Regions from separate parts of the Rahnella sp. CFA14(1/10) genome, predicted to be linked through region 1. Evidence: predicted binding sites of a transcription regulator. Region 1 holds the regulator's gene; the other holds the start of a gene.

The links. The regulator CRP, encoded in region 1, controls carbon source genes, mostly activating them, when cyclic AMP is high. The targets are predictions, from matches to a motif close to ATGTGANNNNNNTCACAT.
Region 2: the regulator CRP is predicted to act here: its motif matches at 2,402-2,419, upstream of yrbN (protein YrbN).

Annotation. Positions count from the first base shown of each region.
Region 1 covers NZ_SEWS01000006.1:13,046-18,470, forward strand. The annotation lists gene EVX52_RS13060 (LysE family translocator) at 1-209, opposite strand, end outside; gene EVX52_RS13065 (hydrolase) at 310-1,305, shown strand; gene EVX52_RS13070 (YheU family protein) at 1,302-1,547, shown strand; gene EVX52_RS13075 (phosphoribulokinase) at 1,699-2,568, shown strand; gene EVX52_RS13080 (OsmC family protein) at 2,572-2,979, opposite strand; gene crp (cAMP-activated global transcriptional regulator CRP) at 3,342-3,974, shown strand; gene EVX52_RS13090 (YccS/YhfK family putative transporter) at 4,036-5,425, shown strand, end outside.
Region 2 covers NZ_SEWS01000007.1:225,489-230,913, forward strand. The annotation lists gene EVX52_RS15640 (luciferase-like monooxygenase) at 1-328, shown strand, start outside; gene EVX52_RS15645 (DEAD/DEAH family ATP-dependent RNA helicase) at 412-2,325, opposite strand; gene yrbN (protein YrbN) at 2,315-2,395, opposite strand; gene nlpI (lipoprotein NlpI) at 2,511-3,395, opposite strand; gene pnp (polyribonucleotide nucleotidyltransferase) at 3,525-5,425, opposite strand, start outside.

The DNA of each region.
Region 1 (5,425 bases):
GCAGGATAAATCGTGATGAGACCGCCGACACCAAAGGCCACCAGCAGCAAAATACTTTGCATACCAAGCATAATGCCGACCATCAGCCAAAGTGAACGGAAGAACCCAAAGTTAGCGCCAGACGTGGTGAGTAACATATTGTTCGGGCCGGGGGTAATGGCGGCGACCCATAAAAATCCAAGCATCGATAAAAATAAACCAGGTTCCATTTAATTTGGGTTCTCCGACCCGAAAGATGTGCGATAGCATTGAAGCTAACAGCGTGATATTGATCGCACAAGAGCCTCTTAAGAGAAATTTATTCATCTTATGGTTGAAACCTTTCGCCCCTTACGCGGGGCCAGTAATCCGCACATCCAGACGCTACTCCCGCGACTGATAAGACGGCATGCAACACTTAAACCTCACTGGCAAAGGCTGGATACGCCGGACGGCGATTTTCTGGATTTAGCCTGGAGTGAAGATCCGGCACAGGCGCGACATAAACCTCGCATGATCCTGTTTCACGGCCTGGAAGGCAGCTTTTACAGCCCGTATGCGCACGGCTTATTGCAGGCGTGGAAAGACAAAGGCTGGCTTGGTGTGGTCATGCATTTCCGCGGATGCGGCGGTGAACCTAATAAGCTGCTGCGTATTTATCATTCCGGTGAAACCGAAGATGCCCGCTTTTTCATTCACTGGCTCAATGAGACCTATGGCGAAGTCCCGACCGGCGCGGTAGGTGTGTCACTCGGCGGCAATATGTTGACGTGTTATCTCGGGCAGGAAGGCGAAAATTGTACGTTGAGCGCCGCCGTGGTGGTCTCCGCACCGCTGATGCTGGAACCTTGCGCTTACCGGCTGGAACGCGGTTCATCACGGATTTATCAGCACTATCTGCTCGGTCAGCTCAAAGGCAATGCCTCGCGTAAGCTGGCAAAATACCCTGGGACATTGCCCGTCACGCTGGCGCAACTGAAAGCCATGCGTCGTCTTCGTGAATTTGACGATGCTATTACCTCAAAAGCGCACGGATTTACCGACGCGCTGGATTATTACCGCCGGTGCAGCGGTCTGCCGTTACTGGCACAGGTCAGAACCCCCCTGCTGATTATCCACGCCAAAGACGATCCGTTTATGACACCCGACGTCATCCCGAAAGCAGAAGATTTACCGGATTGCGTGGAATATCAGTTAACGGAACATGGCGGACATGTCGGCTTTGTGTCCGGCAGCTTACGTAACCCCCAAATGTGGCTGGAACAACGCATTCCGGCCTGGATCGCCCCCTATTTAGAAAATAAGACTAAGGAAAAAACAGAGTGATTATTCCCTGGCAGGAACTGGATCCTGAACTGCTCACCAGCGTGGTGGAATCCTTCGTATTGCGCGAAGGCACCGATTACGGCGAGCAGGAAAGATCGCTGGAACAAAAAGTCGATGACGTGAAACGTCAGCTGAAAAGCGGTGATATTGTGCTGGTATGGTCAGAGTTGCATGAAACGCTGAATATTATGCCACGCGGTCAGTTCCGCGCCGGGCAGGAAGAAGTGCCGCAGGACGGGTAGAGCCGCTCGAAAGCAGGTTGTGACAACCTGTCACTTCGCGAATAAATATGGTAACAATAGGCTTAATTATGCGCAGCACGGCACTACATTTTCAACCACAGAAAAGACCGCGTCACGCCAGCCTGTATCCCCTTTCTGGAGAAAAGCATTTATGTCAGCCAAACATCCTGTTATTGCCGTTACCGGTTCGAGCGGTGCAGGCACCACGACCACCAGCGTGGCGTTTCGTAAAATATTTCAACAGCTTGGCTTACGCGCTGCGGAGCTGGAAGGCGACAGTTTTCACCATTTCACCCGTCCTGAAATGGATGCGGCGATCCGTAAGGCACGCGATCTCGGGCGCCACATCAGTTATTTCGGGCCGGAAGCCAATGACTTTGGTTTGCTGGAAAAAAGCTTTATCGAATATGGCAAAACCGGCACCGGCCGTTCACGTAAGTATTTGCATACTTATGACGAAGCGGTTCCCTATAATCAGGTGCCGGGCACGTTTACGCCATGGCAGGCGTTGCCGGAACCAACGGATATCTTATTCTATGAAGGCCTGCACGGCGGTGTAGTGACAGACAAAATTGATGTCGCCGCCCAGGTCGATTTGCTGGTCGGCGTTGTGCCTATCGTTAACCTGGAGTGGATCCAGAAACTGGTGCGCGATACCGGGGAGCGTGGCCATTCACGTGAAGCAGTGATGGATTCCGTCGTGCGTTCGATGGATGATTATATCAGCTACATTACGCCGCAGTTTTCCCGCACCCACATCAACTTCCAGCGTGTGCCGACTATCGACACCTCAAACCCGTTCGCAGCAAAAGCCATTCCGTCACTGGATGAAAGCTTTGTGGTGATCCATTTCCAGGGACTGGACGACATCGATTTCCCCTATCTGCTGGCAATGTTGCAGGGGTCATTTATCTCGCACATCAAAACGCTGGTGGTACCAGGTGGGAAAATGGGGCTGGCAATGGAGCTGATCATGGCGCCACTGGTGCAGCGCCTGATGGAAGGTAAGAAAATCGAGTAAACTTTATTCCGCTGCAATCACTTCAAAGCTGTGGGTGATGGTGGCCGCTTTACCCAACATCAGAGACACTGAACAGTATTTTTCGGCAGAAAGGCTGACCGCACGTTCAACAATCTTATCGGTCAGATCCTTACCGGTGACGATAAAATGCAGATTGATATGCGTGAACAGACGCGGCGCTTCTTCGCGGCGTTGTGAAGTCAGCTTCACTTCACAATCACGCACGTCATTACGGCCTTTCTGTAAAATAGATACCACGTCAATTGCACTGCAGCCGCCTGCGGACATCAGTAACATTTCCATCGGGCTTGGGGCTTTATCGCCCGCGTTACCATCCATTGAAATCTGATGACCCGACGCTGACTCACCTAAAAAGGTCAGCCCTTCAACCCATTTGACACGTGCGTGCATGAACTATTCTCCCGGTGAATAAACTTTTAGAAATCTGCTCTCAGAGTACCCTTTAGACCAAAATCTGGCAACGTAACCCGATCGCCATCATGCTGAAGCGAGACAACAGAAGACAGCATCTCAAACCTGTGCTACAAACAAAGCCGAAACATACTTTCCAGTAAATTGCGGTGACGGTTTTTGCGGTTTAAGAACAGAACCCACGGTGTTAACAGCAATAAACAGGCTGTTGCACTCCGACATCCGCTTGCAGCATTTCTGGGGAGTTATATGCTGAAAGGGCGCTTTGGATTTGAAGTGCCATACAGGGAACTCTGAGCCCTGTGATTTTGGGCAGCGATAACAACAGAGGATAATAGCTAATGGTTCTCGGCAAGCCACAAACAGACCCGACTCTTGAATGGTTCCTGTCTCACTGTCATATACATAAGTATCCTTCTAAAAGTACGCTGATTCACCAGGGTGAAAAAGCCGAAACGCTTTACTACATCGTGAAAGGGTCAGTTGCTGTCCTGATTAAAGATGAAGAAGGCAAGGAAATGATACTGTCCTACCTTAACCAAGGTGACTTCATCGGTGAGCTGGGACTCTTCGAAGAAGGTCAGGAACGTAGTGCCTGGGTACGTGCTAAAACTGCCTGTGAAGTGGCTGAAATTTCGTATAAAAAGTTCCGCCAGCTGATTCAGGTTAACCCGGATATTCTGATGCGTCTCTCCGCGCAGATGGCCAACCGTCTGCAAGTGACGTCAGAGAAAGTCGGCAACCTTGCCTTCCTCGACGTAACCGGTCGTATCGCTCAAACGTTGCTCAACCTGGCTAAACAGCCTGATGCAATGACCCATCCGGACGGGATGCAAATCAAGATTACCCGTCAGGAAATTGGCCAAATCGTCGGTTGTTCACGTGAAACAGTCGGACGAATCCTCAAAATGCTGGAAGATCAGAGCCTGATCTCCGCACACGGGAAAACGATTGTCGTTTACGGCACACGTTAATCCCTCGAAAATTGGCGCGGCAGAATACTGTCGCGCCTTTTTTATGGGCTAAGCTTTACCCATGACGTTATGGCGAAAACTGTTTTACCATCCTGAAGTGAATTACGCGCTGCGCCAGACGCTGGTGTTGTGCCTGCCTGTTGGCATTTGCTGGCTGTTTGGCAACTTGCAAATGGGTCTGCTGTTTTCCCTCTGCCCGGCCTGCTGTAACATCGCCGGTCTGGATACCCCGCACAAACGCTTTTTCAAACGTCTGATCGTCGGCGGTTCACTGTTTGCCGTGAGCAGCATTCTGCTGCAACTGATGCTGGAAAACTGGCACGTTCCGCTGCCGCTGATCATGCTATCGCTGGCGTTATTGCTCGGCGTTACCGGTGAAATCAGCCCGTTACATGCGCGCCTGTTACCCGGCGCGCTGGTAGCCACTATTTTCACACTGAGTATGGTCGGCGTGCGCCCGATGTGGCAGGCACCGGTGCTGTTCGCAGCAGGCACAGCCTGGTACGGGGTGTTTAACTGGGTGTGGTTTCGTATTTCGCAAGAACAGCCTATGCGCGAAACGCTCAGCCAGCTTTATCTGCAACTCGCGGATTATTTCGAGGCCAAGTACAGTCTGCTGACGCAACATACCGATCCCGAGACGGCGTTGCCGCCATTACTTACCCGTCAGCAGCAGGTTATCGACCTGATTGCCCTGCTTTATCAGCAATTACACATGCTGCCACAACACGGACATCATCATCACCATAAGCGACTGTTTCAGCTTTTTCAGGTTGCTCTCGATTTGCAGGAGCACATTACCGTCAGCCTGCATCAGCCGGAGGAAGTACAGAAACTGGTTGAGGAAAGCCATGCAGAAGCGGTAATCCGCCGCAATGCGCAGGTGATTTCCACCCGTCTTCGGGTGATTGCCGGCGATATTCTTTATCACCGTTTATCTGAGCGCTTTACCATGGCCAATGAGCTGGCTGCGCTGGAGAAAATCGCCGCGCGTAACCCGGACAATCCGGTTGGCCAGTTTTGTTATTACCATTTCAGCCGCATTGCGCGCCTGCTGCGGACCCAGCGCCCGTTATACCGGCGCGATCTGATGAGCACCCAGCCACGGCTGCCCTTCTGGACTGCGCTAAAAAGCTATCTTTCTTTCAAATCCGTGGCCCTGCGTAATGCCGCGCGTCTGGGCATTATTTTGGCGATTGGCAGCAGCCTGGGGCTGTTCTTCAATTTGCCCAAACCGTACTGGATTTTGCTGACTATCATGCTGGTCAGCCAGAACGGCTATAACGCCACTCGGGTCAGGATCCAGCACCGTGCGCTCGGTACGCTGGCAGGTTTGCTGATTGCTTCAGGATTGTTAAAACTGGCGCTACCGGAAAGCACCACGCTGCTGTGCATGCTGCTGATCACCTTGTTGTCCTATACGGTTTTACGCAAAAATTACGGGCTGGCGA
Region 2 (5,425 bases), on a different contig from region 1:
TGAAGAAGCGCGCCGGATGTTCACCTCTAATCAGCAACAGTTCATCAATTTGCGCCGTGGAATGCCGGGTAAACTCCCTGCGCCGGTTGATAACATCGAAAGCTTATGGTCCGCTCAGGAACGCTTTGGCGTTGATAATGCGCTGCGTATGTCGGTGGTCGGCAATAAAGAAAGTGTGCGTCAGGGGCTGCAAAATATTCTGCGGGAAACTGAAGCCGATGAACTGATGATCAACGGCCAGATTTTTGATCATCAGGCACGCCTGCATTCATTCGAGATTGTTTCACAACTTCAGGGTGAACTGGTCAAAGAGCAACGCATCAGCTGACAGGTCAGGTAAATCGCAGGCATAAAAAAACCAGCCCGGAGGCTGGTTTTTTATTATCTGAAAATCAGCGAACTGAAAGCAGATTATGCGTCAGAAGTACGACGTGGTGCGCGGCTTGGCGGACGACGATCACCTGCGGCTGCAGAACCTTCACGACGGTCACCGCTGAAAGAACGTGGAGCACCGTTACCACGGCCACCTTCACGACGTTCACCGTTGAACGGACGCGGAGCACCATTACCACGACGCTCACCGCCAGCACCGGCCGGACGATCACGACGTGGAGCCTGTGGCACCGCATCACCGATCAGTTGCATGTTCATCGGTTTATTCAGGATACGTGTACGGGTGAAGTGAGACAGGATCTCGCCCGGCATACCTTTCGGCAATTCGATAGTAGAGTGCGTACCGAACAGTTTGATGTTACCGATGTAACGGCTGCTGATGTCGCCTTCATTAGCGATAGCACCAACGATGTGACGAACTTCAACGCCATCGTCACGACCCACTTCGATACGATACAGCTCCATTTCGCCAGCGTCACGACGCTCACGACGCGGGCTATCGCCATCACGTGCAGGGCGGTCATTGCTGCGGGCCGGACGGTCACGACGATCACCACGGTCGCCACGTTCTTCGAATTCACGGCGTGGTGGGCGGCTTTTGAAGACCGGATCCGCTGCAACGATCAGAGGGCGTTCACCCTGTGCCATTTTCAGCAGTGCCGCAGCCAGTGTCTCAACGTCCAGCTCTTCTGCAGGTTGCAGTTTTGCCAGCAGCGCACGGTATTGATCCAGATCGCTACTTTCCAGTTGTTGCTGAACTTTCGCTGCAAACTTAGCCAGACGACGCTCGCCCAGAACTTCTGCAGTTGGGATTTCAACTTCCGGAATGGTCAGCTTCATGGTGCGTTCAATGTTACGCAGCAGACGACGCTCACGGTTCTCAACGAACAACAGTGCGCGACCTGCACGGCCTGCACGGCCGGTACGACCGATACGGTGAACGTAAGATTCTGAGTCCATCGGGATGTCGTAGTTAACCACCAGGCTGATACGTTCTACGTCGAGACCACGTGCTGCCACGTCGGTTGCGATCAGAATGTCCAGACGGCCATCTTTCAGACGTTCCAGAGTCTGCTCGCGCAGGGCCTGGTTCATGTCACCGTTCAGCGCAGCGCTGCTGTAGCCGCTACGTTCAAGTGCTTCAGCCACTTCCAGCGTCGCGTTTTTGGTACGTACGAAGATAATCGCCGCATCAAAATCTTCTGCTTCCAGGAAACGTACCAATGCTTCGTTTTTACGCAGACCGTAAACAGACCAGTAGCTCTGGCTGATATCAGGGCGCGTGGTCAAGCTTGACTGGATACGCACTTCCTGAGGATCTTTCATGAAGCGACGGGTAATACGACGGATAGCTTCTGGCATGGTTGCAGAGAACAACGCGGTCTGATGTTCAGCCGGGATCTGCGCCATGATGGTTTCGACGTCTTCGATGAAGCCCATACGCAGCATTTCATCAGCTTCGTCCAGCACCAGGCCGCTCAGGTTAGAGAGGTTCAGCGTGCCACGTTTCAGATGGTCCAGCAGACGACCCGGAGTACCCACAACAACTTGTGGTCCCTGACGCAGAGCGCGCAACTGGACGTCATAGCGCTGGCCGCCATAAAGGGCAACCACATTCACGCCATGCATGTGTTTAGAAAAATCGGTCATTGCTTCAGCAACCTGAACCGCCAGTTCGCGGGTCGGGGCCAGAACAAGAATTTGTGGTGCTTTCAGTGAAGCATCAATGTTATGCAGCAGCGGTAAAGAGAATGCGGCTGTTTTACCGGAACCTGTCTGAGCCATGCCCAGAACGTCGCGGCCATTTAACAGGTGAGGAATACACTCAGCCTGGATTGGTGAAGGTTTTTCGTAGCCCAAATCAGTCAGGGCAGAAATGATCGGAGCAGACAGCCCCAGGTCAGCAAAAGAGGTTTCAAGCTCAGTAGTCATGTACACGTGCCTCATTAATAATGGCAGCCAGTCTACATAACTCGTCGAGAAAATTTTCAGTCATTTTCATTGAAAAGTGTGAACCGGCTCAAATTAGATTATAAAACGAACAAAGCAACCCTCGCCCGTAAAGGCGCTAAAAAATGGTAAATACCATGATTTAAAAGGCTGATTGGTGTCGTCAGCTATTGCTGGTCCGATTCTGATAGGTCGTCTTGCTCATGGCCCAAAAGCGCCAATTCCAACAATGCATAGCGGTGCTCAACAAAGTTATGAACGTTGTTAGCTACCGTCAGTTTGAACAGTGCCGCAGCGCTGTTCTTGTCCCCCAGACTTAGGTAATGTTTACCTAAATAGAAGTCAGTTTCACTGAGATGCTCAGCGAGCGAAGTGTTATCCGTTGCTTCTGCCTTGAGGCGTTCCATCAGCGTAGATTCGCTGATTTTGCCCAGGTAGAATTCGACGATATTCCATCCCCATTGCCCTCTGTCCGCTTTGTCATAACGCTGTTGAAGCGCTACCTCGGCATCCTTCGGATTGATTTCTCGCTCCGCAAGATAAAGCCATAACGAACGGAAGGGATCATTTGGATCGTCTCGATAAAACGCCTGCAGATCATCCTGCGCTAACGAGAATCGGCCACCGTAATACAGTGCGATACCTCGGTTCAAACGCGCGTAGTTGTAAGTTGGATCAAGCTCTAGTACAGAATCAAACGCTTCATAGGCAGCATCGAAATTGCCTGCCTGCGTTAAGTAAATCCCCAGGTAGTTAAAAACTTCTGGCATATCAGGACGAATAGACAGCGCTTGTGAAAAATCATTTCGCGCCAGTGCTCTTAGCCCGAGACTATCATACAGCACACCGCGCTCATATAATAGCTGTGCTCTCTCATCATCGGTTAATGACCGACTGGCAAGTATTTGTTCCATGCGTGCCAGGATGACTTCCTGCTGCAACGTCGGTTGCAACGGAATCGCCAGAACTTCATTTTTACGCCAATCATGGTTGCTGCATCCTGCCAACATAAGTGCTGTCGCAACATAACACCAGCGCAAGAAAGGCTTCATTTCTACTCCCGGAGACAAACATTGGATGAACATCCTGTCATCCGCTTGCTTAACACAAACGCGTCCTGCGTCCGTGAGACGAACAGCTCCTTTCCAGATGGAAAGGAGCTGTAAAACTTCTGTTACAGATTATTCTGCTGCAGGTTGCTCAGTTGTTTCGTCCTGAGTAGGTGCGGTAGCTTCTTTGATGCTCAGACGCACACGACCCTGACGGTCAACTTCGAGAACTTTAACCGGAACTTCCTGGCCCATCTGCAGGTAATCAGTCACTTTCTCTACACGCTTGTCAGCGATTTGAGAAATATGCACCAGACCTTCTTTACCGCCGCCGATGGCAACAAATGCGCCAAAGTCTACGATACGGGTCACTTTACCCTGATAGATACGACCCACTTCGATTTCAGCAGTGATCTCTTCGATACGACGAATAGCGTATTTCGCTTTCTCGCCGTCGGTTGCTGCGATTTTCACAGTACCGTCATCTTCGATTTCGATCGTGGTGCCGGTTTCTTCGGTCAGCGCACGGATCACAGAACCACCTTTACCGATCACGTCCTTAATTTTGTCCGGGCTGATCTTGATGGTGTGAATACGCGGAGCAAACTGAGAGATATCGCCACGTGGAGTGCTGATAGCCTGTTCCATCACGCCCAGGATATGCAGACGCGCACCCTTAGCCTGGTTCAGAGCCACCTGCATGATTTCGCGGGTGATACCTTCGATTTTAATGTCCATCTGCAGCGCGGTGATACCGTCGCGGCTACCGGCCACTTTAAAGTCCATGTCGCCCAGATGATCTTCGTCACCCAGAATGTCGGACAGAACGATAAAGCTTTCGCCTTCTTTAACCAGACCCATTGCGATACCGGCAACAGCGGCCTTAATCGGAACACCTGCATCCATCAGGGCCAGAGATGCGCCGCAAACAGAAGCCATTGAGGATGAACCGTTGGATTCAGTGATTTCAGAAACCACACGCACGGTGTACGGGAAGTCTTCTGGTTTTGGCATCATCGCCAGCACGCCACGTTTAGCAAGACGGCCATGGCCAATCTCACGGCGTTTTGGCGAGCCCACCATCCCGGTCTCACCGACTGAGTACGGAGGGAAGTTGTAATGGAACAGGAAGCTGTCAGTTTTTTCGCCCATCAGCTCATCCAGGTTCTGTGCATCACGGGCAGTACCCAGCGTTGCAGTCACCAGCGCCTGAGTTTCACCACGGGTGAACAGAGCAGAACCATGGGTACGTGGCAGAACGCCAGTACGCACATCCAGACCACGGATCATGTCTTTTTCGCGACCATCGATACGCGGCTCGCCACGCAGCACACGGCTACGAACCACATTCTTCTCGATGCTGCCCAGGATGTCAGAAATTTCGCCAGCATCCAGGGATTCGTCTTCAGCTTGCAGAGCCTGAACAACGTCAGCTTTGATGACATTGATCTGGTTGTAACGTTCTTGCTTCTCGGTGATCAGGTACGCATCACCCAGACGGGATTCAGACAGTGCAGCGACGCGAGCATGCAGCTCAGCGTTAACGGCTTCTGGCTGCCAGTCCCATTTTGGCTTACCGGCTTCAGCAACCAATGAGTTGATGTTGTCGATAACAATTTGTTGTTGTTCGTGGCCAAAGACGACCGCGCCCAGCATCTGATCTTCACTCAGTACTTCAGCTTCAGATTCAACCATCAGAACCGCGCCCTGAGTACCTGCCACAACCAGATCCAGACGGCTTGTTTTCAGCTCATCAGCGGTTGGGTTCAGAACATACTGGTCGTTGATATAACCAACGCGTGCCGCACCGATCGGGCCATTGAATGGAATACCAGACAGGCTCAGGGCAGCAGATGCACCGATCATCGCAACGATGTCAGGGTTAACTTGTGGGTTCAGGGAAACCACAGTCGCGATAACCTGAACTTCATTCAGGAAGGAGTCCGGGAACAGCGGGCGAATCGGGCGGTCAATCAGACGTGAGGTCAGTGTTTCGCCTTCGCTTGGACGGCCTTCGCGACGGAAGAAGCTGC